Regions from separate parts of the Pantoea sp. X-Soil-MYKO-1785 genome, predicted to be linked through region 2. Evidence: predicted binding sites of a transcription regulator. Region 2 holds the regulator's gene; each other region holds the start of a gene.
The links. The regulator sigma-54, encoded in region 2, starts transcription at its own class of promoters, with help from an activator protein. The targets are predictions, from matches to a motif close to GTTGGCACANNTTTCGCTNT.
Positions count from the first base shown of each region.

Region 1: glnA (glutamate--ammonia ligase) is a predicted target of sigma-54. The motif match lies at 1,214-1,233, and genes of this name have one in related genera.
Region 3: AC6I8D_RS17810 (gamma carbonic anhydrase family protein) is a predicted target of sigma-54. The motif match lies at 2,479-2,498, and genes of this name have one in related genera.

Region 1 is NZ_AP036000.1:4,154,838-4,165,089, forward strand. Features, by position in the region: gene typA (ribosome-dependent GTPase TypA) at 1-944, opposite strand, end outside; gene glnA (glutamate--ammonia ligase) at 1,381-2,790, shown strand; gene glnL (nitrogen regulation protein NR(II)) at 2,929-3,978, shown strand; gene glnG (nitrogen regulation protein NR(I)) at 3,986-5,395, shown strand; gene hemN (oxygen-independent coproporphyrinogen III oxidase) at 5,432-6,805, opposite strand; gene yihI (Der GTPase-activating protein YihI) at 7,039-7,563, opposite strand; gene yihA (ribosome biogenesis GTP-binding protein YihA/YsxC) at 8,115-8,750, shown strand; gene spfP (small protein SpfP) at 8,836-8,883, opposite strand; gene polA (DNA polymerase I) at 9,169-10,252, opposite strand, start outside.
Region 2 is NZ_AP036000.1:414,317-424,568, forward strand. Features, by position in the region: gene arcB (aerobic respiration two-component sensor histidine kinase ArcB) at 731-3,082, shown strand; gene mtgA (monofunctional biosynthetic peptidoglycan transglycosylase) at 3,953-4,672, shown strand; gene npr (PTS phosphocarrier protein NPr) at 4,675-4,947, opposite strand; gene rapZ (RNase adapter RapZ) at 4,944-5,798, opposite strand; gene ptsN (PTS IIA-like nitrogen regulatory protein PtsN) at 5,846-6,325, opposite strand; gene hpf (ribosome hibernation promoting factor) at 6,478-6,765, opposite strand; gene rpoN (RNA polymerase factor sigma-54) at 6,787-8,220, opposite strand; gene lptB (LPS export ABC transporter ATP-binding protein) at 8,269-8,994, opposite strand; gene lptA (lipopolysaccharide ABC transporter substrate-binding protein LptA) at 9,000-9,551, opposite strand; gene lptC (LPS export ABC transporter periplasmic protein LptC) at 9,526-10,095, opposite strand; gene kdsC (3-deoxy-manno-octulosonate-8-phosphatase KdsC) at 10,092-10,252, opposite strand, start outside.
Region 3 is NZ_AP036000.1:3,759,163-3,769,414, reverse strand. Features, by position in the region: gene AC6I8D_RS17830 (DNA topoisomerase family protein) at 1-26, shown strand, start outside; gene tsaC (L-threonylcarbamoyladenylate synthase type 1 TsaC) at 33-605, shown strand; gene aroE (shikimate dehydrogenase) at 609-1,427, shown strand; gene AC6I8D_RS17815 (DUF1488 family protein) at 1,424-1,681, shown strand; gene AC6I8D_RS17810 (gamma carbonic anhydrase family protein) at 1,648-2,202, opposite strand; rRNA gene AC6I8D_RS17805 (16S ribosomal RNA) at 2,694-4,233, shown strand; tRNA gene AC6I8D_RS17800 (tRNA-Ile) at 4,307-4,383, shown strand; tRNA gene AC6I8D_RS17795 (tRNA-Ala) at 4,530-4,605, shown strand; rRNA gene AC6I8D_RS17790 (23S ribosomal RNA) at 4,817-7,720, shown strand; rRNA gene rrf (5S ribosomal RNA) at 7,852-7,967, shown strand; tRNA gene AC6I8D_RS17780 (tRNA-Thr) at 7,981-8,056, shown strand; rRNA gene rrf (5S ribosomal RNA) at 8,090-8,205, shown strand; gene AC6I8D_RS17770 (amino acid ABC transporter ATP-binding protein) at 8,377-9,138, opposite strand; gene AC6I8D_RS17765 (amino acid ABC transporter permease) at 9,147-10,247, opposite strand.

The DNA of each region.
Region 1 (10,252 bases), 3.7 Mb from region 2:
GTGTTGACGTTAAAGAACATGGTTACCGTTGGCTCATCCACGCTCAGCGCTGGCAGCGCCTGAACATTTTGTGGATCGCAAATGGTGTCAGAGATATTCAGCTCGCCCAGACCGGTGATGGCGATGATGTCGCCCGCTTCAGCCAGGTCGCTGTCGATACGCTCCAGACCCAGGTGAGTCAGCACTTTACCGACTTTACCGTTACGGGTTTTGCCTTCGCTATCGATAATGGTGACCTGCTGGTTAGGCTTCACTTTACCGCGCTTGATACGGCCGATACCGATAACACCCAGGTAGTTGTTGTAGTCCAGCTGCGAGATTTGCATCTGCAGTGGCGCTTCAGCTTCAACCTGTGGTGGAGAAACGTGGTCAACAATCGCCTGATACAGCGGGGTCATATCGTCCGCCATATCGGTGTGCTCCAGACCTGCAATACCATTCAGCGCCGAGGCGAAAATGATAGGGAAGTCGAGCTGCTCGTCGGTCGCGTCGAGGTTAACGAACAGGTCAAATACCTGATCCACAACCCAGTCCGGACGCGCGCCAGGACGGTCAACTTTATTGATAACCACGATCGGCTTCAGACCATGCGCGAACGCTTTTTTGGTCACGAAGCGAGTTTGCGGCATAGGGCCATCCATCGCATCTACAACCAGCAGCACCGAGTCCACCATGGACATGACGCGCTCAACTTCACCACCGAAGTCGGCGTGTCCTGGGGTATCAACGATGTTGATACGGTAGTCATTCCACTTAATGGCGGTGTTTTTTGCGAGGATGGTAATCCCACGCTCTTTCTCCAAATCATTGGAGTCCATCACGCGCTCGGTTGCTTCGGTACGGGCATCAAAAGTACCGGATTGTTGCAGCAGTTTGTCAACCAGGGTGGTCTTTCCATGGTCAACGTGCGCGATGATGGCGATGTTACGCAAATTTTCGATCACAGCTTTGCCTCAGGCATTAGAAATAGCGCGCTATTGTACACGGATTAAGCGGAAGACTGAACACGATCACACTTTTCACTGAAAGTTTATTGCATTGCCGCAAATTTGCCCTGTTCCCGGTGCAGAAAATGCACTAAGTTGGGCTATTGCACCACTTTGGTGCCTGACGAACGCACAAAAGCACCACGATGGTGCACGAAGACTATCGTGGTGCAGCGCCCGCAGGACAAAAAGGTGCATCACAGGGCGATTTAACCGCCACGGATAAAGTTGGCACAGAATTCGCTTTATCTCTTTTAAGCGCAAACGCCAGTCAGACGACGGTTGAAGAGCGTGCCGGAATAGCCAGGTCAGGGATGGCAGTAGTCAGAAACGCATTCCCGGCAACGACGTTCCCTCACCATGTAGACAATGACCATTTCCAGGAGAGTTGAGTATGTCCGCTGAACACGTTCTCTCGATGATGAACGAGCATGAAGTTAAGTTTGTTGACCTGCGTTTTACCGACACCAAAGGTAAAGAACAGCACGTTACTATCCCTGCTCACCAGGTTAACGCTGACTTCTTCGAAGAAGGCAAAATGTTCGATGGCTCCTCCATCGGTGGCTGGAAAGGCATTAACGAATCAGACATGGTGCTGATGCCTGACGCTACCACGGCGGTCATGGATCCTTTCTTTGAAGATTCTACGCTGATCATCCGTTGTGACATTCTCGAGCCAGGCACCATGCAGGGCTACGATCGTGACCCACGCTCAATTGCCAAGCGCGCTGAAGATTTCCTGCGTTCTTCCGGCATCGCTGACACCGTGCTGTTTGGGCCAGAGCCTGAATTCTTCCTGTTCGATGACATCCGTTTCGGTTCATCGACTTCCGGTTCACACGTTGCTATCGACGATATCGAAGCAGCCTGGAACACCGGCAAAGAGTACGAAGGCGGTAACAAAGGTCACCGTCCAGGTCTGAAAGGCGGCTACTTCCCGGTGCCACCGGTCGACTCATCACAGGACATCCGTTCTGCCATGTGTCTGACTATGGAGCAGATGGGTCTGGTGGTTGAAGCGCATCACCACGAAGTGGCGACTGCGGGTCAGAACGAAGTGGCAACCCGCTTCAACACCATGACCAAGAAAGCCGATGAAATTCAGATCTACAAATATGTCGTGCACAACGTGGCTCACGCCTATGGCAAAACGGCAACCTTTATGCCGAAGCCAATGTTTGGCGACAACGGTTCAGGTATGCACTGCCATATGTCACTGTCTAAAGGTGGCCAGAACCTGTTCTCCGGTGACAAATACGGCGGCCTGTCTGAAATGGCGCTGTTCTACATCGGCGGTATCATCAAGCACGCTAAAGCGATCAACGCCCTGGCGAACCCGACGACCAACTCCTACAAGCGTCTGGTCCCGGGTTACGAAGCCCCGGTTATGCTGGCGTACTCTGCCCGTAACCGTTCAGCCTCAATCCGTATCCCGGTAGTTGCCAGCCCGAAAGCACGTCGTATTGAAGCGCGCTTCCCGGACCCAGCGGCTAACCCATACCTGGCATTCACCGCGCTGCTGATGGCTGGCCTCGACGGCATCATCAACAAGATCCATCCTGGCGATGCGATGGATAAAAACCTGTATGACCTGCCACCGGAAGAAGAAGCTGAGATTCCAAAAGTTGCTGGCTCGCTGGAAGAAGCGCTGAACGCCCTGAACGAAGATCGCGAGTTCCTGACTCGTGGCGGCGTGTTCACCGACGAAACCATCGATGCTTACATCGAACTGCGTAAAGCAGAACTGGACCGCGTCCGCATGACGCCACATCCGGTAGAGTTCGAGCTTTACTACAGCGTTTAATTGGTCAGACGTTTTTGTTGCCGTGGAAACTTTCAGCCCATCTTCGGATGGGCTTTTTTCTCCGCGAATTCACCGTTCATTCGCCTTTATTTCGGCTTAAAGACTAAAATGCACTAATTTTGTGCAGAGGAACGCTGTATGGCAACTGGCTCTCTGCCCGATGCGGGGCAGATTCTCAACGCGTTAATCAACAGTATTTTGTTGGTGGATAACGACCTGGTTATTCACTATGCCAATCCGGCGGCGCAGCAATTACTGGCGCAAAGCTCACGTAAATTGTTTGGCACGCCGTTACCGGAGCTGACCGGCTACTTTTCGCTGAATATTGAGGTGATGCGCGAGAGTCTTGAGGCTGGCCAGGGATTTACCGACAGTGAAGTCACGCTGGTGGTCGATGGACGCGCGCACATCATGTCGCTGACCGCGCAGCGTTTGCCCGATGGCTTACTTTTGCTGGAAATGGCGCCGATGGATAATCAGCGTCGTCTCAGTCAGGAACAGTTGCAGCACGCCCAGCAGGTGGCCGCACGCGATTTGGTTCGCGGACTGGCGCACGAAATCAAAAATCCGCTGGGTGGATTACGCGGGGCCGCGCAATTGTTGTCACGCGCCCTGCCCGATCCGTCGCTAAATGAATATACCAAAGTGATTATTGAACAGGCGGACCGGTTAAGAAATCTGGTTGATCGCCTGTTAGGGCCGCAGCAGCCCGGCATGCATATCACCCAAAGCATCCATCAGGTGGCCGAGCGCGTGGTGAATCTGGTGTCGATGGAGTTGCCGGATAACGTCTCTCTGGTGCGTGATTACGATCCCAGCCTGCCGGAACTGCCGCACGATCCCGATCAGATTGAACAGGTGCTACTCAACGTCGTCCGTAATGCGCTGCAGGCGTTAGGCGACGACGGCGGCACCATTATTATTCGCACCCGTACTGCGTTCCAGCTCACGCTGCACGGCACGCGTTACCGTCTGGTGGCGCGGATTGATATTGAAGATGATGGCCCCGGCATTCCCGCCCAGCTGCAGGATACGCTGTTTTATCCGATGGTCAGCGGCCGTGAAGGCGGAACCGGTTTAGGCCTTTCCATCGCCCGTAGCCTGATTGATCAACATTCAGGAAAAATAGAATTTAACAGTTGGCCGGGACATACCGAATTTTCGGTTTACCTGCCCATTCGCCAGTGAGGTTTCTATGCAACGAGGGATAGTCTGGATCGTCGATGACGATAGCTCCATCCGCTGGGTGCTTGAACGCGCGCTCACTGGAGCCGGTTTAAGCTGTGCCACGTTTGACAGCGCAAAAGAGGTGCTGGATGCCCTCTCGACCAAAACCCCGGACGTTTTATTATCAGATATCCGCATGCCCGGTATGGACGGTCTGGCGCTGCTGAAGCAGATTAAACAGCGCCACCCGATGCTCCCGGTCATCATAATGACGGCCCACTCCGATCTGGATGCTGCGGTCAGCGCCTACCAGCAAGGGGCGTTCGATTACCTGCCTAAACCGTTTGATATTGATGAGGCGGTTGCGCTGGTAGAGCGTGCCATCAGTCACTATCAGGAGCAGCAGCAGCCACGTAATCAGCCGGTGAGCGGGCCGACCACCGATATCATCGGTGAAGCCCCGGCCATGCAGGACGTATTCCGCATTATTGGCCGCCTGTCGCGATCGTCGATTAGCGTGCTGATCAACGGCGAATCCGGTACCGGTAAAGAGCTGGTGGCACACGCGCTGCATCGCCACAGCCCACGGACCAAAGCGCCGTTTATCGCGCTGAATATGGCCGCCATCCCGAAAGATCTGATTGAGTCAGAACTGTTCGGTCATGAAAAAGGGGCATTTACCGGCGCTAACCAGATTCGTCAGGGCCGCTTTGAGCAGGCAGATGGCGGCACACTGTTTTTAGATGAGATCGGCGACATGCCGCTTGATGTGCAGACTCGTCTGCTGCGCGTGCTGGCCGACGGACAGTTTTATCGCGTTGGCGGCTATGCGCCGGTCAAAGTCGACGTGCGTATCATCGCTGCAACCCACCAGAATCTGGAGCTGCGGGTACAGGAAGGCAAGTTCCGTGAGGATCTGTTTCATCGCCTGAATGTGATCCGGGTACACCTGCCGCCGCTGCGTGAGCGCCGGGAAGATATTCCGCGGCTGGCACGTTACTTCCTGCAGGTTGCCGCACGTGAACTGGGGGTAGAGGCGAAGATCCTGCATCCGGAAACCGAAGCCGCGCTGACCCGCCTGCACTGGTCAGGTAACGTGCGTCAGCTGGAGAATACCTGTCGCTGGCTGACCGTGATGGCGGCGGGCCAGGAAGTGTTGATTCAGGATCTGCCTGCCGAACTGTTTGAATCCAGCACGCCGGAAAATCCGGTACAGTCGCTGCCGGACAGCTGGGCAACGCTGCTGGCTCAGTGGGCCGACCGCGCGCTGCGCTCCGGTCATCAGAATCTGCTGTCAGAAGCGCAACCAGAGATGGAGCGCACGCTGCTCACAACCGCCCTGCGCCATACTCAGGGTCATAAGCAGGAAGCAGCCCGGTTGCTGGGTTGGGGACGCAATACCCTGACGCGCAAACTGAAAGAACTGGGGATGGAATAAACATCCTGATGCGGGCTGGGGAGTCTCAGCCCGTGTTCAGATCACCCGCGAAAACTGCTGCTGACGCGCTTTCTGACGCAGGTAGCGATCAAAACACATGCAGATATTGCGGATCAGCAAGCGTCCCACTCCCGTCACCTGCAAGCCCGTCGCCGTTTGCACCACCAGCCCATCCGCCACTAACGGTTTCAGCAGCGCCAGGTCTTCGGCGAAGTAGTCGGCAAATCGGATGCCCCACTGGGTTTCAACCGCCGCAAAGTCGAGCGAGAAGTTGCAGATCAGGGTCTTAATCACCTCACGACGCAGACAGTCATCATCGGTTAACGCCACACCGCGCCACAGGCCGTTGCCCTGCTGCTCCACGCTGCTGTACCAGCTATTGAGCACTTTCTGATTCTGGGCATAGCTGTCACCAATCATGCTGATGGCAGAGACGCCAAGCCCGAGTAAATCGCTGTCGCCCTGCGTGGTGTAGCCCTGAAAGTTACGATGCAGCTCTCCTTCGCGCTGGGCAATGGCCAGTTCATCCTGCGGCTTCGCAAAATGATCCATGCCAATGAACTGGTAACCCTGCTGCGTCAGAGTGGCGATGGTCTGCTGCAGAATATCCAGTTTTTGCTGTGCCGACGGCAGTTCGTCATCTTTGATTTTACGCTGGGCAGCGAACAGCGCGGGCAGATGCGCATAGTTGAATACGCTCAGCCGGTCGGGATTCAGCGCCAGCACCCGCTCCAGCGTGAAGGCGAAGCTGGCCGGCGTCTGGAGCGGCAAACCGTAGATCAGATCGATGCTGGTTGAGCTGAAACCCTGCTCGCGCGCCCGTGCCATCAGTCCGAAGATGACCGCTTCATCCTGTACCCGATTGACCCGCTGCTGCACCGCTTTGTTAAAGTCCTGCACACCCATGCTAAGACGATTGAATCCCAGCGCGCGCAGGTGATCGATGACATCCAGCTCAATTTCGCGTGGATCAACCTCGATCGACATTTCGGCATCGTCCGCCACCGTAAAATGTTGCTTCAGTAATGCTACCAGCCGGCTAATCTGCGCCTTATCGAGAAAGGTTGGTGTGCCGCCGCCCCAGTGCAGTTGCCGCACCTGCCGCTGACGGAACAGTGGCGCGCGCTGAATAATCTCCTGCTCAAGCACATCCAGGTAGCGGTCGGCTTTATGCCGCTGACGTGTGACTATTTTATTGCAGCCACAGAAGTAGCAAAGACGATGACAGAAAGGAATATGGACGTAGAGCGACAGGGGACGTTCAGGATAGCGCGCTACCGCACGCAGGAAGTCAGGCTCTCCATACTGCTCGCTGAACTCCAGCGCAGTAGGATAAGAGGTATAACGCGGCCCGGCGTAATTGTATTTCTCAATCAGCGCCTGGTCCCAATCAATCTGCAGCGATGGCATGCTCACTCCTTCCGGTGACGTCGTCTAAGAGAAGGTCGCGATGAAGAAGGGATGAAAGGTGAGCGGGAAGAAACCCGACGTAAACGTTGCTTCAGGCGCGACAGGCGACGTAGTTTAAACAATAACCACAGCAGATAACATGTCGTCAGCAGTGCGAAGATTGATCCAGGCCAAAACATTGTCGTTTACCTGAGAGGGGCGGCATGCGGAAACCGCATGCCGATCAAATTGGCTTAGTTGCCTTTCAGCAGACGGTACATATCTTCTTCCGCCTGCTCGTCATCGCCGTCATCCATGGCGATGCCCAACTGCTCCATCAGTTCATCGATGCGATCGAGTGCCGCGTCCAGCCAGCCCTGGTCTTCTGCCGACAGCGTTTCACCATTTTCCAGCCGATCCAGCAGTGCATCCAGACGTTCGTCATTTTCCAGCTTCGCCAGCTCTTCTTCCGGCGTCAGGCGTGCTTTTTTCTCAGCCGCAGGTTTTGCCACGCTTTTCTTCGCCTTAGCCGGCGCAGTCTGGCTATCGGCGATCAGCGCGACCGGTTTTTTGCTACCGATACGCGGATCTTTAGCCTTACTGCTCTGGCCGCCGCCGTTGTTGTCCGACGCAGTCGGATTTGCACGGCTGCCTGACGCATGGCCGCGATGCTTTTTATCACGTTTACGATCGCGTGCTTCGTTATTAATATCTTCACGCGATTTGCGTTTGGCTTTGACGGCAGGTTTGCCGTGCGCAGCTCGTGCAGGTTGCTTCATAGTGTTCGGTCCCGGCTTTTTTATTCAGTATAGAATTGCGGCGAAATCTAGCAGAAAGTAGCCAAAGAAAAAAGGCGACAGCTCAAGCTGTCGCCTTATTTCATACCTTCATACGAAGGAATCATGTTTTAAATCCTTTTCGGCTCGTAACATCCCGGTCAATCCCGCGCCTGCTCAACACCTGAGCTTTTCCTTATCCCTGTCTGGTCCGCAATCCCTGACCATTTCCACTCCACCGCTCTTTGCCTTCCTGACATCCCTGAACGCATCTTCCTGATGTATGCTGCCGTGCACTGCACACTAATGTAGACCAACTGGTAAAACCCTCAAGTAAGCGGCAAGGTTAGTTGCTGAAAAAAAAGACTAAATATGCTTAATCAAATGAATAATAATGATTTTTATTTTTAGTAATTAAAGTAAATAACGACATAACGGGCAACGTCTATGGCAAATCTCTTACAAAAAAGTTGACTGCCAAGCGGTTGAGCACTTTCGCGCCATAACGCGTATAATCGGCGCCATTGCCTTAATGCGTTTTCTGGAGTGTCACTTTGTCTGAACTGAATTATCACGTAACCCATTTTGTCCTGAGCGCGCCGGATATTCGCCATCTTCCCGCCGATACCGGAATTGAAGTTGCCTTTGCTGGCCGCTCCAACGCCGGGAAATCCAGCGCATTGAACACCTTAACCAACCAGAAAAGTCTGGCGCGTACCAGTAAAACGCCGGGCCGCACCCAGTTGATTAACTTGTTTGAAGTCACAGAAGGGAAACGGCTGGTCGACCTGCCGGGTTACGGCTATGCCGAAGTGCCGGAAGAGATGAAGCTGAAATGGCAACGTGCATTAGGTGAATATCTGCAAAAACGACAGGCGCTGAAGGGTCTGGTAGTGCTGATGGATATTCGTCATCCGCTTAAGGACCTGGATCAGCAGATGATTCAGTGGGCAGTGGAAAGCAGTATTCCGGTGCTGTTGCTCCTGACCAAGGCCGATAAGCTCGCGTCGGGCGCGCGTAAAGCGCAGCTGACTATGGTGCGAGAAGCGTCACTGGCGTTTATGGGTGATGTACAGGTCGAACTGTTTTCGTCGCTGAAGAAGATTGGCGTGGACAAAGTACGGCAGAAACTCGATGGCTGGTTCACCAACCTTGAGCCCGCCCGCGACGATCAGGACGCGGAAGAGTAAGCCGCGCCAGCGCGTTCTGTCCGCTGAGGGTGTAAAAAGCCCAATAAAAAACGCCCCAGTCACAGAATGACTGGGGCGGCTAAATTCAGCCAAATCCGATTACGTGAAGTAAAAGGTCTGAAAGATAGAACATCTTACCTCTGTACCCTACGCCTCGAACTTTACCTGATTTTTTCTGAGCTACAAAGGCTTTTTTGTCGCTTACTTACATCAAATAAGTCTTTTTTTACCATGTACGTCACAAAAATGGCGTTGCGATGTAGTTTAATGACAAAAAAAGTGCTTAGCCGATAAGCAGTTAGTGATTTTCTTGAGACCGCGGCGTCACTGCCAGTGGCTGAAGCGATTAAGTAAACGATTTACTTATGCCTCATACCAGACCCGCAATGACGCCGCAGCGCCAGCGCATTAGGGCAAATTAGTGGGCTTCATCCCAGTTATCACCCACTCCCACTTCCACCAGCAGCGGAACATCAAGCTGCACGCTGCCTTCCATCAAGGCCTGGATTTTCTTACTGGCTGCCTCAACGGCCTCTGCCCTGATCTCAAACACCAGTTCATCATGCACCTGCATAATCATTCTGACACCGCTCTCTTTTTCCTGCTCTAACCAGCCATCAACTGCAATCATTGCACGCTTGATAATGTCAGCTGCCGTCCCCTGCATTGGTGCATTGATCGCTGCACGCTCCGCGGCTTTACGCCGCATTGCGTTGCTGGATTTAATATCCGGCAGCCACAGGCGGCGGCCTTCCAGAGTTTCGACATAGCCTTTGCTGGCGGCCAGCTGGCGCGTGTTTTCCATGTAGCGCAGCACGCCTGGATAGCGCTCAAAGTAGAGATCCATATACTTTTTCGCTTCACCGGCACCAATGTTTAACTGGCGAGACAGGCCAAATGCGCTCATGCCGTAGATCAGACCGAAGTTGATCGCTTTGGCGCTGCGGCGCTGTTCTCCACTGACCTTGTCCAGCGCGACACCAAACACTTCAGCCGCAGTTGCCCGGTGGATGTCTTCGCCCTGGGCGAAGGCATCCAGCAATCCTTTATCCTGCGAGAGATGCGCCATGATACGCAGTTCAATTTGCGAGTAGTCAGCCGCAACGATGCGATTCCCTTTGCCAGCAATGAAAGCCTGACGGATACGGCGCCCTTCGTCATTACGTACCGGAATATTCTGCAGGTTAGGATCGGTCGAGGATAAGCGCCCGGTCGCGGTAACCGCCTGATGATAAGAGGTATGAACCCGCCCGGTTAGCGGGTTGATCATCAGCGGTAATTTATCGGTGTAGGTAGACTTCAGTTTAGATAAACCGCGATGTTCCAGGATCACCTTGGGCAACGGATAATCGAGCGCCAGCTCGGCTAACACTTCTTCGCTGGTTGAAGGTGCGCCGCCCGGGGTCTTTTTAGTCGGTTTAATGCCCTGCTTTTCAAACAGAATAACCTGCAGCTGTTTGGTCGAAGAGAGATTAAACGGCTCACCCGCCAGTTCATGCGCC
Region 2 (10,252 bases):
TTCGATTTCCGGTCTCTTAAAGGAGATGACTTAAACCACGCGGGAGTCTTCTTGTTGCATAGATATGCCGAGACACTGGCCCGTCAGGAAAGCTTTCAGCGGATTTCCAACTTATCGGGAAAGCGTAATCAGGTCAAATGAGGGGCTCAGCCGAGGTTATTGTGCTGTTTTTGATACTAAGGTTATGAATTAAAAAGATAAATAGGTTTAAATTGTGGTGCTTTAGCCGGTAGCGATCGCGCGATAAATGTGAACTGACTCACTGTAGTGCAGCCGTCATATCTCTGCACCATGCTGGTGAGTGGGGCTTTAACAGCATTTAATGCTGTTCCGTACCGGTGTTGCACAGCATGTATCTGTTTTTCTTATGTCCGATTATTTGAATGAAACAGCCAGGGGTTATAAGAAAAATTAATCAGGCTGGATATGATTAAAACAGCATTAAAGATGAATGAGTATTCATAAAAAGAGGCAAACCTGGGCAACAGAACGTCGACAGGATATTGAAAAAACACCGGGCAGAGGAGGCACCGTTTTGATCGGCGGCCTTACAGATTATTCATTTGGCACACGCAGTCAAGGGTTTTAAGCCGGTTGTCATAAACGTCGTCGAACGGCCGGCTCGATGCGCCATAACGGTGCATTACATCGCTTATCTTCCGCTGCGTGGCTGCGACGCTGGCCGGTTAATTACGCTATGATGAGCCTGTTTCTCTTCCAGGGAGTTTTTATGAAACAAATTCGGCTGTTGGCACAATATTACGTGGATTTGATGGTGAAGCTTGGCCTGGTGCGGTTCTCGCTGCTGCTGGCCTCGGCGCTGGTGGTGCTGGCGATGATTGTCCAGATGGCGGTCACCATGGTATTGCGCGGGCACGTTGAGAGCATCGACATGGTGCGATCGGTGTTCTTCGGGCTGCTGATCACCCCGTGGGCGGTTTATTTCCTGTCGGTGGTGGTCGATCAGCTGGAGGAGTCGCGACAGCGGCTGGCGAGGCTGGTGGATAAACTGGAAGAGATGCGCACTCGCGACCTGGAACTGAATCAGCAGATGAAAGAGACCATCACCCAGCTGAATCAGGAGATCACCGACCGTAAAAAGGCGGAGCAGGCGCGTGAGCAGGTGATGGACAAACTACGTGAGGAAGTCACCCGGCGCGAACAGGCGCAGATTGAGCTGGAGCAGCAATCCTCCTTCCTGCGTTCGTTTCTCGATGCGTCGCCGGATCTGGTGTTCTATCGCAATATCGACAAACAGTTCTCCGGCTGTAACCGCGCGATGGAACTGCTGACCGGCAAAAGTGAAAAGCAGCTGATCGGCCTGACGCCACGCGATATCTACGATGATGAAGCCGCCACCAAAGTGCTGGAAACCGATGAGAAAGTGTTCCGCCACAACGTCTCCCTGACCTATGAACAGTGGCTGCAATATCCGGACGGGCGTAAAGCCTGTTTTGAGATCCGCAAAGTGCCTTATTACGACCGGGTCGGCAAACGCAGCGGACTGATGGGATTTGGCCGCGATATAACCGAGCGTAAGCGCTACCAGGACGCATTAGAGAACGCCAGCCGGGAGAAGACCACCTTTATCTCTACTATCAGCCACGAGCTGCGTACGCCGCTTAACGGCATTGTCGGGCTGAGCCGTATTCTGCTCGATACCGATCTGAATCAGGAACAGCTGAAGTACCTGAAAACCATCCATGTTTCAGCCATCACACTGGGTAACATCTTCAATGATGTGATTGAAGTAGACAAAATTGAGCGGCGTAAAGTGCAGCTGGATAATCAGCCGCTCGACTTCACCAGCTTCCTCGCTGATTTAGAAAACCTCTCCGGCCTGCTGGCGCAGCCAAAAGGGCTGAAGTTTATTCTCGCGCCACAGCTTCCGTTGCCGCACATGATCTCCACCGACGGCACCCGCCTGCGGCAGATTCTGTGGAACCTGATTGGTAACGCCGTCAAGTTCACCCAGCAGGGCGAGATCGTGGTACGGGTGGCGTATCAGCCGGATGAAACGCTGCGCTTTGAGGTGCAGGATTCCGGTATGGGCATCCGCCAGGAGGAGCAGGACAAAATCTTCGCCATGTATTATCAGGTGAAGGACCAGCACGGTGGCAAACCGGCAACCGGCACCGGCATTGGGCTGGCGGTATCCCGTCGGCTGGCCCAGGCGATGGGCGGCGATATCCGGGTGCAAAGCGCGCCGGGGCAGGGCTCCTGCTTCACCGTTGAGATTAAAGCGCCCCGCATAGCGGAAGAAGTGGAAGACGAAGGCGTGGATGACAGCCTGCCACTGCCGGCGCTGCACGTACTGCTGGTCGAAGATATCGAACTGAACGTCATTGTGGCGCGCTCGGTGCTGGAGAAGCTGGGCTGCAGCGTGGAGGTGGCGATGACCGGCAGCGATGCGCTGGCGATGTTTGACCCGCTGGAGTTCGATCTGGTGCTGCTGGATATTCAGCTGCCCGATATGACCGGCCTGGATGTGTCACGGGCGATTCGCCAGCAGCATCAGAACATGCCGCTGCCGCCGCTGGTGGCGCTGACCGCCAACGTGCTGAAAGATAAAAAAGAGTACTTTGATGCCGGAATGGATGATGTGCTGAGTAAACCGCTGGCCGTACCGGCGCTGACCGCTATCATCAAAAAATTCTGGGATTATCAGGCGGAGTCGGAGGAGGAGACGGCGCGTGAAGCCACAGATAAAAGCCAGACGCTGCTGGATATTCCGATGCTGGAGCAGTATCTCGATCTGGTCGGGCCGAGCCTGATTACCCAAAGCCTGACGATGTTTGAAAAGATGATGCCAGGCTATCTTGAAGTGCTCGAATCTAATCTGATGGCGCGCGATCAGAAAGGCATCGCCGAAGAGGGGCACAAAATCAAAGGCGCGGCGGGATCGGTAGGATTACAGCATCTGCAGCTGCTGGCGAAACAGATTCAGAGCCCGGAACTGCCAGCCTGGTGGGATAACGTGGTTGAATGGATTGATGAGCTGAAGCATGAGTGGCGACACGATGTGCAGGTATTGCGCGACTGGGTGGCGGAGCAGGAAGCGTCGTCGGCCAGAAAAAAATGACCCCAGCCGAGGCCGGGGTGCGCGAATACTGCGCCAACACCAGGGAAAAAGTAGCGGCTGCTATGCTTTGAGTAATAAATGCAGCCGCGTGGTATTGGTTAACTCTGCCATCACCTTAGCAAATTCATCTGGACCTGTTAAAAGATTCATTAAAATGTGTGATGTTGAGCAGCGTTTAAATACAGAAAACATTAATTTGGCAACACAGTCAAGTAAGGAATCATTTTCCGCGTCGTATTGCGGATATTTTAATCAGTTATCCCACTTTTTGTGCGCTTTTAACCCGGCGCGAGCCGGGTTGCTGACCCGGTCAGGTGTTAAAGCGAAGCGGAAGGTGAATCAGGGCCACTGTTGCTGCTAACGCGCTGATATTGCTCATCCCCCGCCTGAAATGGCGTGATTTATCCAAAACGTTTTGGAAAGGGAAAAAAGATTTCGCTGATTTACGCTGTGGTCCATCAGGTCAGACCCCGACGAGTGGCTAAATCTTAAGCAATGCGCGGTGAATGGCAGCAAGATTCTGGTAAAAAATTTACCTGTTATCAACGCAGATTCAGCCAATTAGTGAAAAAAAGCGAAGACAGAAAAACAAGATAGTTAAGTATCGTAAATCATTAAAATTAATGCTTAGCGCAAATTATTAAATGTTTATCTGGAAAGGAGATTAGCGGAGGCGGCGAATGGAACCGATTCCTTTCTGACGGAAGTGCTTGAACTATTTCGATCTGTTGCCGCTTTTTAATGCAAAATGGATGCCTGTTGTCTGGAAACTGCATCGTCGTTTTCACCGATAAAGGCGATCCAGGATTTTTTTGCGTATTGATTACGCGGGTAATTGATTAACGCCTGAAACAAGTATGGGAAGATTGCATGAGTAAGCATAAAGGAAGCACCGGGCAACGTATTAAACGGATTGCTGTGCGTATCATTCTGGCGTGGCTGGGCATCTGGCTGGCAGGGATTTTACTGTTTTCATTTTTGCCGGTGCCGTTCTCCGCGGTTATGGTTGAGCGTCAGCTGGGTGCCTGGCTACGCGGTGACTTCAGCTATGTTGCCCATTCGGATTGGGTCGGACACGATGAGATTTCGCCGTGGATGGGACTGGCGGTGATTGCCTCAGAAGATCAAAAGTTTCCGACCCATTGGGGATTTGACGTCGCGGCGATCGAGTCAGTACTGGATAACAGCGATAGCCGGATGCGTGGCGCATCCACGCTGTCGCAGCAGACGGCAAAGAACCTGTTTTTGTGGGATGGGCGTAGCTGGGTGCGTAAAGGGCTGGAAGCGGGCCTGACGGTTGGCATTGAGACGGTCTGGACCAAACGACGTATTCTGACCGTCTATCTGAATATCGCCGAATTCGGGCCGGGGGTGTTTGGCGTGGAGGCGGCGTCACAGCGCTATTTCCACAAGCCAGCCAGCCGGTTAACGGCTGCTGAAGCAGCATTGCTGGCGGCGGTGCTGCCTAATCCGATCCGCTTCCGTGCCGCAGCACCGTCGGGCTATGTACGGCAGCGGCAGCAGTGGATCCTGCGTCAGATGCGCCAGCTGGGCGGGGAAGGATTTTTACAGCGTAACCGGCTGGACTAAGATTAATCCTCGTCAAAACCCGCTTCAAACAGCTCAATGACCGCGGCCAGCGCCGGGATCTCTTCCGGTCCGCTGGCTTCTATTTCAATGTGGCCGCCCTGGGCTGAATCGAGCATCAACAGCGCAATCACGCTGCTGGCTTCGGCTTCGGTGCCGGCTTCATTGCGCAGCAGCACTTCGGCGTCAAAGCTCTGTACCAGTTCAAACAGCTTCATTGCCGGTCGGGCATGCATACCCAGTTTATTTTTGATTTCGACAGTTTGCTTAACGGTCATGATTTACGCTTTTCCAACGTACGGTGGCGTGACTGTACATTCTTGCCGCGTGAACGGAAGTAGTCCGCCAGCTGCTCTGCAATGTAGACCGAACGATGTTTCCCGCCGGTACAGCCGATAGCGACAGTGAGATAACTGCGGTTGTTGGTTTCCAGCATCGGCAACCACAGTTCCAGATAACTGCGGGTCTGGTAGATGAAGTTGTGCACTTCAGTATGGCGATCGAGAAAGGCAGCTACCGGGCGATCGAGGCCGGTCATTGGACGCAGCTTAGGATCCCAGTGCGGATTCGGCAGGAAGCGCACATCAAACACATAATCGGCATCAATCGGGATGCCGTGCTTGAAGCCAAACGACTCAAACACCATTGTCAGCTCACGTTCACGCTTGCCCAGCAGCCGGGTACGCAGCATCTCAGCCAGCTCGTGAACCGACATTTCTGAGGTATCAATGATCAGATCGGCGCGCGAACGCAGCGGCTCCAGCAAATCACTCTCTTCATCAATGGCACTTTCCAGCGACAAGTTTTTACTGGAGAGCGGATGCAGACGGCGGGTATCGCTGTAGCGGCGAATCAGGGTATTTCGATCGGCATCAAGAAACAGCAGCTGGGGCGAAAATGAGTCGGGCAGGTTATTCAACGCGGTTTCAAAAATCTCAGGGGATTCAGGCATGTTGCGTACGTCAATGCTCACCGCTGCCGAGATGTTACGTTCCGCCAGCGAGTTCGCCAGCTCCGGCAACAGCACCACCGGCAGGTTATCAACGCAGTAAAAACCCATATCTTCCAGTGCGCGTAGCGCCACTGACTTTCCCGAGCCTGACCGACCGCTTACGATCATCAGCACCATGACCTTCTCTCCCGTTTTAAAACCGGCACGTGGCCGGTAAAGACGCTTTACTGCTCTGACTGGCCTTCTGTGATAATGGCATAGAGCTCTTCATCACTTTGCGCGGCGCGCAGACGACGACAGACGGTTTTATCCGCCAGACGCTTCGCCACCAGTGAAAGGGTGTGCAGGTGAGTTTTGCACTGGTCAGCCGGTACCAGCAGAGCAAACAACAGATCGACCGGCTGATTATCAACGGCATCAAACGCAATCGGCTGTTCAAGGCTGATAAACACCCCGACCGCACGTAGCGTATCCTCTTCCAGTTTACCGTGCGGAATGGCAATGCCATTGCCAATGCCGGTACTGCCCATGCGTTCACGGGTGAGAATCGCTTCAAAAAGCGTCTGGTGCGGCAGGTTGAGCTGCTTAGCGGCCAGTTCGCTGATAATTTCCAGCGCGCGTTTTTTGCTCTGGCAGTGTACGCCGCTGCGGGTGCAGTCGGACGAAAGCACTGTGCTCAATTCCAGTGTTAGATCGTTGTTCATTATCGTTTCACTTGCGAGTTAACCTGGCCATTTACCCGCAGCGTATCATGATGCTGGCGGTAAATGGCGCTTGCTTAGATGACAAAACGGGGCGGATTATCCGCCCCATCCTGTCGGCTCTGCGCGGCAGGCGCGCGTAGCTAGCGTGAAGGTTAGTGTTTTTTCAGTTTATCTTTGTGTTTGGTCAGCTGACGGGTGAGCTTGTCGATCAACCCGTCAATCGCCGCATACATATCTTCCGCTTCGGACGTGGCGTGCAGCTCGCCACCGTTTATGTGCAGCGTTGCGTCAGCCACCTGAGTAACCTTCTCCACCTTCAGCACAATATAAACCTGATTGATATGTTCGAAATAGTGTTCCAGTTTGGCAAATTTACCGCTGACGAAATCGCGCAGTGGTGCGGTGATTTCAACATTTTGCCCGGTAAGGTTCAGCTGCATAGGTCTTCCTTCTCATTTCTGTCAAACCAGCTGTTTGCGCTGGTTCGATGGCGGGATGGATAAAGACTCGCGGTATTTGGCGACGGTACGACGTGCCACCATGATCCCTTGATCAGATAACATGGAGGTAAGTTTACTGTCGCTCAAGGGTTTGGCTGGATTTTCCGCCGAGATTAATTTTTTCACCAGCGCGCGGATGGCCGTCGATGAGGCTTCGCCGCCACCTTCGGTATTCACGTGACTGGAGAAAAAGTACTTCAGTTCAAAAATACCACGCGGACTGTGCAGATACTTTTGCGTGGTCACGCGGGAAATGGTCGATTCGTGCATCTCAACCGCCTGGGCGATATCGGCCAGCACCATCGGCCGCATAAACTCCTCGCCCTGTTCAAAGAAAGCCTGCTGCTGCTCGACAATACAGCGTGTCACTTTCAGCAGCGTATCGTTGCGGCTTTCCAGACTTTTAATCAACCAGCGCGCTTCCTGCAGATTGCTGCGAATGAACTGGCTGTCGCTGTCGTTACGCGTCGCCCCGCTCATGGCGGCATACTGCTGATTGATCTTGAGGCGCGGAACGCTGTCAGCGTTTAGCTCAACCGTCCAGCGGCTGCCGACTTTACGCACCAGTACGTCGGGAATCACATATTCCGGTTCGCCGGTATTAATTGACTGACCCGGGCGCGGGTCCAGCGACTGAATTAAGGTCATCGCCTCTTTCAGCACCTCTTCTTTGAGGCGCGTCACCCGCATCAGGCTGCGAAAATCGTGGTTGGCCAGCAGGTCCAGATGTTCGCTGACGATCAGCCGGGCTTCCGTTAGCATTGGCGTTTCGGGCGCATATTGCGACAGCTGCACCAGCAGACAGTCACGCAGATCGCGTGCACCGACGCCAATCGGATCAAAGCGCTGAATACGTTTCAGCACCGCTTCCACTTCATCGGCCTCAAGCTCATCGTTGCCAATGCTGTCGAGGATCTCGTCAAGCGAAACGGTGAGGTATCCGGTTTCGTCGATCGCATCAACAATCGAGGTGGCAATGGCGCGGTCAGTATCGCTAAACGGCGTCAGCTCAACCTGCCACATCAGGTAATCCTGCAGCGACTGGGTTGTTTCGCCCTGATAAACCGGTAACTCATCATCCTGATAATCGGTCCCGGTACCGGATGGTGTGCCAGCGGTGTAGATTTCATCCCAGGTGGCGTCCAGCGGCAGCTCGTCAGGCATCTCTTTCTGCTCAAGCGCTTCACGGGTATCCAGCGCTTCGCCTTCGGGAGCCTCACGAGAGTCGATTTCATCATGCAGATCGGTTTGTTCAAGCAGCGGATTACTTTCCAGTGCCAGCTGTAACTCTTGCTGGAGTTCAAGCGTAGAGAGTTGCAGCAGACGAATCGCCTGCTGCAACTGCGGTGTCATCGCCAGCTGTTGGCTGAGCCTGAGTTGCAAACCTTGCTTCATAGACAGGATGGTAGTTCCCAGGTAAACATCAGTATTTACGACACCTTATCAGAGTCTGAACTCTTCACCCAAATAAACCCGCTTAACCTGCTCATCTGCCAGAATTTCATTCGGCGTACCGTGCGCGATCAGGTGGCCCTGACTGACGATATACGCCCGTTCGCACACCGCTAAGGTTTCGCGCACGTTATGGTCGGTGATCAGCACGCCAAGGCCGCTGTCACGCAAATGTTCGATGATTTTCTTGATGTCGATGACCGAGATGGGGTCAACGCCCGCAAACGGTTCATCCAGCAGGATAAATTTGGGGTTAGCCGCCAGCGCGCGGGCGATTTCGACCCGGCGACGTTCACCGCCGGAGAGCGCCTGACCCATGCTGTCGCGCAGGTGCTCAATGTGAAACTCTTCCATCAGCTCGTTGGCGCGATCCTGACGCTGCTCTTCGGTGAGGTCGTCACGGATTTGCAGAACTGCCATCAGGTTATCGTAGACGCTGAGGCGACGGAAAATTGAGGCCTCCTGCGGCAGATAGCCGATACCGCGACGCGCACGGGCGTGCAGCGGCAGGATACTGATATCTTCATCATCAATAATAATGCGGCCAGCGTCGCGCGGCACAATGCCAACCACCATGTAAAAGGTGGTGGTTTTACCGGCACCGTTGGGGCCCAGCAGGCCGACAATCTCGCCGGACTTTACCTGCAGACTGACATCTTCTACCACGCGACGGCCTTTATATGCCTTCGCCAGGTTTTCTGCGATTAATGTGGCCATAGCTATCAGTTACTCTTCTTTCCGCTGTTGGACGAACCTTTATCCTGCAGTTGCGACGGCACCAGCACGGTGGTGACGCGCTTATTCTGGCCCTGGCTGTACGCCTGCATTTTCTGCTCTTTCACCAGATAGGTAATGCGATCGCCCTTGATGTTGCTGTCCTGCTGCTCAATGAAGGCGTTGCCGGTCAGCTCAACAAAGTCGTTAGCCAGTTCATAGTGCAGTTTTGCCGCATGGCCCTGCACCGGCTTGCCGCTGTCCTGCATCTGGTAAAAGGTGGCAGGATTGCCGTACGCATCGACGATGGTTTTCTTGCTGTCGCCGCCCGGACGGGTTACCACCACTTTATCGGCGGTGATTTTGATCGAACCCTGAGTGACGATAACGTTGCCGGTAAAGGTCGCGACATTGCCCTGCAGATCCAGCGCCTGGTTCTGCGAGTCAATATTGACGGGCTTATCCGAGTCACCGGTCAGGGCCAGCGCAGGTACGCTGCTCGCCAGCAGCACGCTGGCGAGTAAAAGCTTAAGGCTATTTTTGTTCATTTTGAATTTCATAAGAAGTTTTGACCTTTTCGATTAACTCGGCGTTTTTTGTCCGTAAATTGCCGCGCATTTTCATGCCGGTGGAGTTAAAACTGCGGCCATACAGCGTCACCTGGTCGTCAGAGGTAACGTCCTGAGTGACAAGGTTAACCTGCGCATTGTCGGTTTTGACCCGGTCAAGCTGGGAATCCTGCGTCAGCGTATTCAGTTCAACATGACCATACAGATAAAGCATACGATCTTTGGTGAGCTTTGCCTTGTCCGCACGGAGTGTCCAGGTTGGCACTTTATTTTCGTCGTAGGTGGTCATCACCGGATTGTCGAACCAACTCAGTTCCTGATCCGAAAAGTAGGTCACTTTATCGGAAACCAGTTTATACGACAGCGCACCCTGCGGGTTGTAAACCACGGTGTGGGAATCCGCACTGGTATAGGTCGGTGCCTGATTATTGGTGGCAACCGGCGTATCCTCATCCTGGTTGGTAAGATTCCAGCCGATTAAAACCAGTGCAATCAAGGTCAGAATCAGCGTCATCCAACGCCTGCTTTTACTCATACTGATTGCCCTTTGGCATCCTCAAATTTATCCTGCGACATTAAGATCAGGTCGCAAACTTCACGTACCGCGCCGCGCCCGCCGGCAATGCGCGTCACGTAGTGCGCCCGCGGCAACAGCACCGGATGGGCATCCGCAACCGCCACGCTTAACCCCA
Region 3 (10,252 bases), 3.3 Mb from region 2:
GCAAAGCCATCGCTGAAGAGAACTAAGACATTATGGATAATCATCATCTCGCCGGCTCACTTGAGCATTGTGTGAATCAACTGAACCGTCAGGCGGTTATTGCCTATCCGACTGAAGCGGTGTTTGGGCTGGGTTGCGATCCTGACAGCGAGTCTGCCGTTATGGCATTGCTGGCGCTGAAACAGCGTCCGGTCGAAAAGGGGCTGATCCTTATTGCTGCGGATTATTCGCAGCTCGAACCCTATATTTCCGATCGCGAACTTTCGGTGATTCAGCGTGAACGGATGTTCGCCAGTTGGCCGGGCCCGGTGACCTTTGTGGTGCCAGTTCCACCGCAGACGCCACGCTGGTTAACCGGACAGTTCGATTCGCTGGCTATTCGCGTCAGCGATCATCCCGATGTGCAGGCGCTTTGCCGCTCGTTTGGTAAACCGCTGGTTTCAACCAGTGCCAATCTTTCGGGCCAGCCTCCATGCCGCACGGTCGAAGAGGTGAAGCGTCAGTTTGGCGATGAGTTCCCAGTCTTATCGGGCAAAACGGGTGGACGGCAGAACCCCTCAGAAATCCGCGATGTCATCAGCGGCGAACTTATACGTCAAGGCTAACTCATGGACCAATTCGCCGTTTTCGGTAATCCCATCAACCACAGCAAGTCGCCGTTAATTCATCAGGCTTTTGCAGAACAGACCGGGATAGAGCATCGTTATGGTCGGATCTGCGCGCCGGTAGAGGGATTTCCGCAGGCGCTGACCGCATTTTTTGAACAGGGAGGGCAAGGTGCGAATGTCACTCTTCCTTTCAAACAGCAGGCGTGGGAGCTTGCCGATCAGCTCAGCGAGCGTGCTGCCCGTTCGGGTGCGGTAAATACCGTGAAGAAACTCAGCGATGGTCAGATCTTTGGTGATAACACCGATGGCATTGGCCTGTTGAGTGATCTTCAGCGGCTGGCGATGATCAAACCCGGTGATAAAGTGTTGCTGGTGGGGGCAGGCGGCGCAGCTCGCGGTGTGATCCTGCCGCTGCTGTCAGCCGGGGCCACAATTACGATCGTCAACCGTACCTTTACCCGGGCCGAAGAGCTGGCAGACCTGTTCCGGCAAAACGGCGCAATTTATGCTTGTGGCTTTGAGCAGCTGGCAGACAAATCCTTTGATCTGGTGATCAATGCAACATCAAGCGGCGTAGACGGCAAAACGCCGCCTCTGCCTGTGACACTTATTCATGCTGATTTGCGCTGTTATGACATGTTCTACCAACGCGGGCTGACGCCTTTCCTGCAGTGGTGCCAGGCGCAGGGCGCACGCTATCTGGCGGATGGATTGGGGATGCTGGTGGGCCAGGCAGCACATGCCTTTCATCTATGGCACGGCGTGATGCCAGAAATTACCCCGGTGATTGCGCAGCTGAAGCAGGCCATGCGGTCATGAATCAGGCAATCCAGTTTCCCGATGATGAGCACTATGACGCAGCACGTCAGGCCATCTGTTTTCCGGTGCTGGTAAACGGCATGCGGCTGACCTGTGCCATCGGCATCGGGCCATTAAAATCCCGCTTTGGTGAGGGAGAAGCGATGATGCTGTTTCAGCACCATCGCTGGGATCTGGAAGAGGAAGCCGAAGCGGCTATCCGTCAGGACGAGGTCGATAATCAGGGCTGGGTCTGGTTATCTGCACCAGGGTAATCATTTTTCCAGCTGACATAGTTGCTGGCCGAGTAGCGTAACCCTTCTTTTTCCTGCTCGTTAAGCGGACGGACCTGCCTGACCGGACTGCCGAGGTATAGGTAGCCGCTCTCCAGTCGTTTACCCGGCGGCACCAGGCTTCCGGCACCAATCATCACCTCTTCTTCTACTATTACCCCATCCAGCAGGATTGACCCCATGCCGATCAGTACACGATCGCCAATAGTGCAGCCGTGCAGCATCGCTTTATGTCCTACCGTGACCTCCTGACCAATAATAAGCGGAAAGCCTTGCGGGTTTGACGCCGACGTATGCGTGACATGCAGTACGCTGCCATCCTGAATATTGCTACGGGCGCCAATGCGAACCTGGTTCACGTCGCCGCGAATCACGACCAGTGGCCAGATACTGACGTCATCTTCCATAATGACGTCACCGACGACGACACTACTTGGATCGACCATAACGCGCTGGCCGGTTTGCGGGAAAAGATCTTTATACGGGCGAAGGGCGGAAGTCATCATGTTCTCCTTTATGCTGAATTGATGGCAGCCTGATGTGATTTCAGGCAGCTGACAAGCCTATTCTGGCTCGGATCGCTGGCGATCTCACCAATCTGGATCATTTATAACCATTCAGAAAAAAGATCCAAAAAAAGGGTTGTGCTCTGAAGCGGGATCCCTATAATGCGCCTCCATCGACACGGAACAACGGCTTACCGGCCGCCGGGTTGAAAGGCACAGGAGACTGCGCCGCCGGAGAAAAACTTCTGAAAAAAAAGTTGACTCTGAAGGAGGAAAGCGTAATATACGCCACCTCGCGACAGACGGTTAACCCGCTGTTCGCACTGCTCTTTAACAATTTATCAGACAATCTGTGTGGGCACTCGCAGGATTGATATCAGCGTCTCCGGACGTAAAAAATATCAAGTCTCACGAGTGAACACATAATGAAATTCATTATGACGTTTTACAGATGAGCACCGCTTAACTTGTTTAAGCAAATCAAACTTAAATTGAAGAGTTTGATCATGGCTCAGATTGAACGCTGGCGGCAGGCCTAACACATGCAAGTCGGACGGTAGCACAGAGAGCTTGCTCTTGGGTGACGAGTGGCGGACGGGTGAGTAATGTCTGGGGATCTGCCCGATAGAGGGGGATAACCACTGGAAACGGTGGCTAATACCGCATAACGTCGCAAGACCAAAGAGGGGGACCTTCGGGCCTCTCACTATCGGATGAACCCAGATGGGATTAGCTAGTAGGCGGGGTAATGGCCCACCTAGGCGACGATCCCTAGCTGGTCTGAGAGGATGACCAGCCACACTGGAACTGAGACACGGTCCAGACTCCTACGGGAGGCAGCAGTGGGGAATATTGCACAATGGGCGCAAGCCTGATGCAGCCATGCCGCGTGTATGAAGAAGGCCTTCGGGTTGTAAAGTACTTTCAGCGGGGAGGAAGGCGATGCGGTTAATAACCGCGTCGATTGACGTTACCCGCAGAAGAAGCACCGGCTAACTCCGTGCCAGCAGCCGCGGTAATACGGAGGGTGCAAGCGTTAATCGGAATTACTGGGCGTAAAGCGCACGCAGGCGGTCTGTTAAGTCAGATGTGAAATCCCCGGGCTTAACCTGGGAACTGCATTTGAAACTGGCAGGCTTGAGTCTCGTAGAGGGGGGTAGAATTCCAGGTGTAGCGGTGAAATGCGTAGAGATCTGGAGGAATACCGGTGGCGAAGGCGGCCCCCTGGACGAAGACTGACGCTCAGGTGCGAAAGCGTGGGGAGCAAACAGGATTAGATACCCTGGTAGTCCACGCCGTAAACGATGTCGACTTGGAGGTTGTTCCCTTGAGGAGTGGCTTCCGGAGCTAACGCGTTAAGTCGACCGCCTGGGGAGTACGGCCGCAAGGTTAAAACTCAAATGAATTGACGGGGGCCCGCACAAGCGGTGGAGCATGTGGTTTAATTCGATGCAACGCGAAGAACCTTACCTACTCTTGACATCCAGCGAACTTGGCAGAGATGCCTTGGTGCCTTCGGGAACGCTGAGACAGGTGCTGCATGGCTGTCGTCAGCTCGTGTTGTGAAATGTTGGGTTAAGTCCCGCAACGAGCGCAACCCTTATCCTTTGTTGCCAGCGATTCGGTCGGGAACTCAAAGGAGACTGCCGGTGATAAACCGGAGGAAGGTGGGGATGACGTCAAGTCATCATGGCCCTTACGAGTAGGGCTACACACGTGCTACAATGGCGCATACAAAGAGAAGCGACCTCGCGAGAGCAAGCGGACCTCACAAAGTGCGTCGTAGTCCGGATCGGAGTCTGCAACTCGACTCCGTGAAGTCGGAATCGCTAGTAATCGTGGATCAGAATGCCACGGTGAATACGTTCCCGGGCCTTGTACACACCGCCCGTCACACCATGGGAGTGGGTTGCAAAAGAAGTAGGTAGCTTAACCTTCGGGAGGGCGCTTACCACTTTGTGATTCATGACTGGGGTGAAGTCGTAACAAGGTAACCGTAGGGGAACCTGCGGTTGGATCACCTCCTTACCTGAAGATACCTTCCCGCGAAGTGTCCACACAGATTGTCTGATAAAAAGTAACGAGCAGAAAAAACCTCTACAGGCTTGTAGCTCAGGTGGTTAGAGCGCACCCCTGATAAGGGTGAGGTCGGTGGTTCAAGTCCACTCAGGCCTACCAAATTTCTTCTCATGCTGCGTTATGCGCGCGGTCGTTTACCCGAGTAAACGTCCCTTACGCATGCCTTGCCTGAAAAGAAATTGCATCCTTAACGCAAGGATGTTTACTCGGTTGAGTGGTAGTAGTGGTCTCTGCAGTAACTGTATGGGGCTATAGCTCAGCTGGGAGAGCGCCTGCCTTGCACGCAGGAGGTCAGCGGTTCGATCCCGCTTAGCTCCACCATACCGCTTTACTGTTTTTTCTGAAAAAATACTTCAGAGCGTACCGGCAACGGTGTGCTGCGAAGTATTATGCTCTTTAACAATCCGGAACAAGCTGAAAATTGAAACGACGCAGCGCGTTATTCCTCCGTAATAGGGAATAACAAGGCGATGCGTTCGAGTCTCTCAAATGCTTGCAGCACGCAGCGTTGAAAAACGCCTGTGGGTTGTGAGGTTAAGCGACTAAGCGTACACGGTGGATGCCCTGGCAGTCAGAGGCGATGAAGGACGTGCTAATCTGCGTAAAGCGACGGTAAGGTGATATGAACCGCTACAGCCGTCGATGTCCGAATGGGGAAACCCGGTGCACTCAGTGCATCATTGCAGCATGAATACATAGTGCTGCAAGGCGAACCGGGGGAACTGAAACATCTAAGTACCCCGAGGAAAAGAAATCAACCGAGATTCCCCCAGTAGCGGCGAGCGAACGGGGAGCAGCCCAGAGCCTGAATCAGCTTGTGTGTTAGTGGAAGCGTCTGGAAAGTCGCAGGGTACAGGGTGATACTCCCGTACACAAAAACACACAGGCTGTGAGCTCGATGAGTAAGGCGGGACACGTGGTATCCTGTCTGAATATGGGGGGACCATCCTCCAAGGCTAAATACTCCTGACTGACCGATAGTGAACCAGTACCGTGAGGGAAAGGCGAAAAGAACCCCGGCGAGGGGAGTGAAACAGAACCTGAAACCGTGTACGTACAAGCAGTGGGAGCCTCTTTATGGGGTGACTGCGTACCTTTTGTATAATGGGTCAGCGACTTATATTCTGTAGCAAGGTTAACCGTATAGGGGAGCCGCAGGGAAACCGAGTCTTAACTGGGCGTTAAGTTGCAGGGTATAGACCCGAAACCCGGTGATCTAGCCATGGGCAGGTTGAAGGTTGGGTAACACTAACTGGAGGACCGAACCGACTAATGTTGAAAAATTAGCGGATGACCTGTGGCTGGGGGTGAAAGGCCAATCAAACCGGGAGATAGCTGGTTCTCCCCGAAAGCTATTTAGGTAGCGCCTCGTGAACTCATCTTCGGGGGTAGAGCACTGTTTCGGCTAGGGGGCCATCCCGGCTTACCAACCCGATGCAAACTGCGAATACCGAAGAATGTTATCACGGGAGACACACGGCGGGTGCTAACGTCCGTCGTGAAGAGGGAAACAACCCAGACCGCCAGCTAAGGTCCCAAAGTCATGGTTAAGTGGGAAACGATGTGGGAAGGCACAGACAGCCAGGATGTTGGCTTAGAAGCAGCCATCATTTAAAGAAAGCGTAATAGCTCACTGGTCGAGTCGGCCTGCGCGGAAGATGTAACGGGGCTAAACCATGCACCGAAGCTGCGGCAGCGACACTATATGTTGTTGGGTAGGGGAGCGTTCTGTAAGCCGTCGAAGGTGGCCTGTGAGGGCTGCTGGAGGTATCAGAAGTGCGAATGCTGACATAAGTAACGATAAAGCGGGTGAAAAGCCCGCTCGCCGGAAGACCAAGGGTTCCTGTTCAACGTTAATCGGAGCAGGGTGAGTCGACCCCTAAGGCGAGGCCGAAAGGCGTAGTCGATGGGAAACAGGTTAATATTCCTGTACTTGGTGTTACTGCGAAGGGGGGACGGAGAAGGCTATATCGGCCGGGCGACGGTTGTCCCGGTTTAAGCGTGTAGGTGTGTGTTCCAGGCAAATCCGGTTCACTTTACACTGAGGCGTGACGACGAGGCACTACGGTGCTGAAGTGATAAATGCCCTGCTTCCAGGAAAAGCCTCTAAGCATCAGGTAACACAAAATCGTACCCCAAACCGACACAGGTGGTCAGGTAGAGAATACCAAGGCGCTTGAGAGAACTCGGGTGAAGGAACTAGGCAAAATGGTGCCGTAACTTCGGGAGAAGGCACGCTGGCGCGTAGGTGGAGGGACCTGCTCCCCGAGCCGAAGCCAGTCGAAGATACCAGCTGGCTGCAACTGTTTATTAAAAACACAGCACTGTGCAAACACGAAAGTGGACGTATACGGTGTGACGCCTGCCCGGTGCCGGAAGGTTAATTGATGGGGTTATCCGCAAGGAGAAGCTCTTGATCGAAGCCCCGGTAAACGGCGGCCGTAACTATAACGGTCCTAAGGTAGCGAAATTCCTTGTCGGGTAAGTTCCGACCTGCACGAATGGCGTAATGATGGCCAGGCTGTCTCCACCCGAGACTCAGTGAAATTGAACTCGCTGTGAAGATGCAGTGTACCCGCGGCAAGACGGAAAGACCCCGTGAACCTTTACTACAGCTTGACACTGAACATTGAGCCTTGATGTGTAGGATAGGTGGGAGGCTTTGAAGCGCAGACGCCAGTCTGCGTGGAGCCAACCTTGAAATACCACCCTTTAATGTTTGATGTTCTAACGTGGCCCCGTGATCCGGGGTGCGGACAGTGTCTGGTGGGTAGTTTGACTGGGGCGGTCTCCTCCTAAAGCGTAACGGAGGAGCACGAAGGTCAGCTAATCACGGTCGGACATCGTGAGGTTAGTGCAATGGCATAAGCTGGCTTGACTGCGAGAGTGACGGCTCGAGCAGGTGCGAAAGCAGGTCATAGTGATCCGGTGGTTCTGAATGGAAGGGCCATCGCTCAACGGATAAAAGGTACTCCGGGGATAACAGGCTGATACCGCCCAAGAGTTCATATCGACGGCGGTGTTTGGCACCTCGATGTCGGCTCATCACATCCTGGGGCTGAAGTAGGTCCCAAGGGTACGGCTGTTCGCCGTTTAAAGTGGTACGCGAGCTGGGTTTAGAACGTCGTGAGACAGTTCGGTCCCTATCTGCCGTGGGCGCTGGAGAATTGAGGGGGGTTGCTCCTAGTACGAGAGGACCGGAGTGAACGCACCACTGGTGTTCGGGTTGTCATGCCAATGGCATTGCCCGGTAGCTAAGTGCGGAAAAGATAAGTGCTGAAAGCATCTAAGCACGAAACTTGCCCCGAGATGAGTTCTCCCTGACCCTTTAAGGGTCCTGAAGGGACGTTGAAGACGACGACGTTGATAGGCCGGGTGTGTAAGCGCAGCGATGCGTTGAGCTAACCGGTACTAATGACCCGTGAGGCTTAACCTTACAACGCCAGAGGCGTTTTTGAGAGACAGATTTTCAGCTTGTTACCGGATAAAAATTAGCGGGAACGAAGGATTCTGCGGCATGGCAGCACGGCCATGACGTAAAAGATTCGTTCCGTGCACCAAGATTTGCCTGGCGGCTGTAGCGCGGTGGTCCCACCTGACCCCATGCCGAACTCAGAAGTGAAACGCCGTAGCGCCGATGGTAGTGTGGGGTCTCCCCATGCGAGAGTAGGGAACTGCCAGGCATCAAATTAGTGTGCTGATATGGCTCAGTTGGTAGAGCGCACCCTTGGTAAGGGTGAGGTCCCCAGTTCGACTCTGGGTATCAGCACCAGTTAAGACATGAGTTCGGTAAATAAAGAATTTGCCTGGCGGCTGTAGCGCGGTGGTCCCACCTGACCCCATGCCGAACTCAGAAGTGAAACGCCGTAGCGCCGATGGTAGTGTGGGGTCTCCCCATGCGAGAGTAGGGAACTGCCAGGCATCAAATAAGAGAGAGCCCTTCGCGTATGCGAAGGGCTTTTTTCGTTGTGGCAGCCGTCAGAATCCCTCCTCTTTATTCGCTGCAAACCACCGCATTCAACAGCCGCAGCCTGATTTGTCGGCAATAAAAAACCCGGCACCAGGCCGGGTGATAAGAGATTACACGCTACATCAGTGAATCACCTGCGACAGAAAAGCACGGGTGCGTTCTGATTTAGGATGAGCAAAGAACTCCTGTGGTGGCGCTACTTCAACGATCTCCCCCCGATCCATAAAGATCACCCGGTCGGCAACGGTGCGGGCAAAGCCCATTTCATGAGTAACGCACAGCATTGTCATGCCATCCTCAGCCAGGCCGATCATGGTATCCAGCACTTCCTTCACCATCTCAGGATCGAGCGCTGACGTCGGCTCATCGAACAGCATAATTTTCGGCTTCATGCAGAGCGATCGTGCGATGGCTACACGCTGCTGCTGGCCGCCGGAGAGCTGGCCCGGAAACTTGTGCGCATGCTCGGCAATACGCACCCGCTGCAGATAGTGCATCGCCAGCTCATCGGCCTCTTTCTTCGGGATCTTTCTGACCCAGGAAGGCGCCAGCGTACAGTTCTGTAACACGGTCAGATGCGGAAACAGATTAAAGTGCTGGAAGACCATTCCCACTTCGGTACGGACCCGCTCAATATTGCGCACATCATCATTCAGATGAATACCATCGACGACAATGCGTCCCTGCTGATGCTCTTCAAGATGATTTATGCAGCGAATGGTGGTCGATTTACCGGAGCCCGATGGGCCACACAGCACGATGCGCTCGCGGGGTTTAACCTGCAGGTTGATGTCTTTCAGTACGTGAAACTGTCCGTACCATTTATTCACGTTCTCAAGCGAAATCATCAACGCGTCGGAAGAGTGTGTCATAGAGTGTGTCATGTAAAACCTCAGTGCGATTTACGCCCGGTGTGAAAGCGCTTTTCCAGATACTGGCTGTAGCGCGACATGCTAAAACAGAAAATCCAATAGACCAGCGCGGCAAAGACATAGCCTTCGGTCGACATGCCCAGCCACGTCGGATCGACGGTAGCCTGCTGGACGCTGCTGAACAGATCAAACAGGCCGATGATGATGACCAGGCTGGTATCTTTAAATAGCGCAATAATGGTATTCACCAGACCCGGAATGGTCATCTTGAGAGCCTGCGGCAGAATCACCAGCATCTGTGTTTTCCAGTAACCCAGCGCCAGAGACTCGGCGGCCTCATACTGACCTTTCGGCAACGCCTGCAAACCGCCACGCACCACTTCAGCCACATAGGCGGACTGGAATAAAATCACCCCAACCAGCGCACGTACCAGTTTATCGATGGTGGTGCCTTCAGCCATAAACAGCGGCAGCATCACCGATGACATAAACAGCACGGTGATCAGGGGAACGCCGCGCCAGAACTCGATGAAGATAATCGACAGCGTACGCACCACCGGCATCTTTGAACGACGTCCCAGTGCCAGCAAAATCCCCAGCGGCAGGGCGCCGGCAATCCCGACCGAAGCGATAATCAGTGTCAGGGTTAAACCGCCCCACTGCCGGGTTTCGACCCGCTCGAGTCCCAGATAGCCGCCATACAGCAGCAGCCAGACAATCACCGGATAAACCACCACCCAGAGTGCGATGTAGCGCCCACGAGACGGCAGGCTTTTGATAAACATCGGAACGATCGACAGCAGCCCAATCACCAGCGCCAGGTTGATTCGCCAGCGCAGTTCATGCGGATAGAGTCCATACATGAACTGACCGAAGCGGGCGTGAATAAACACCCAACAGGCACCTTCTTTGGTGCAGTCGGCACGGGTGGTACCGAACCAGTTAGCCTGAAAAATCAGCCAGTTCAGCGCAGGCGGGATCACGTGCCAGATGACCCAGATGCAAAACAGCGTCAGCAGGGAGTTAAACCAGCTGGAGAATAAATTCTTACGCGCCCAACGCCAGGCGCGACTCGCCAGATTCGTCGGGACCGGGGGCGTTTCATGTGTTGTAACAGACATAGTCA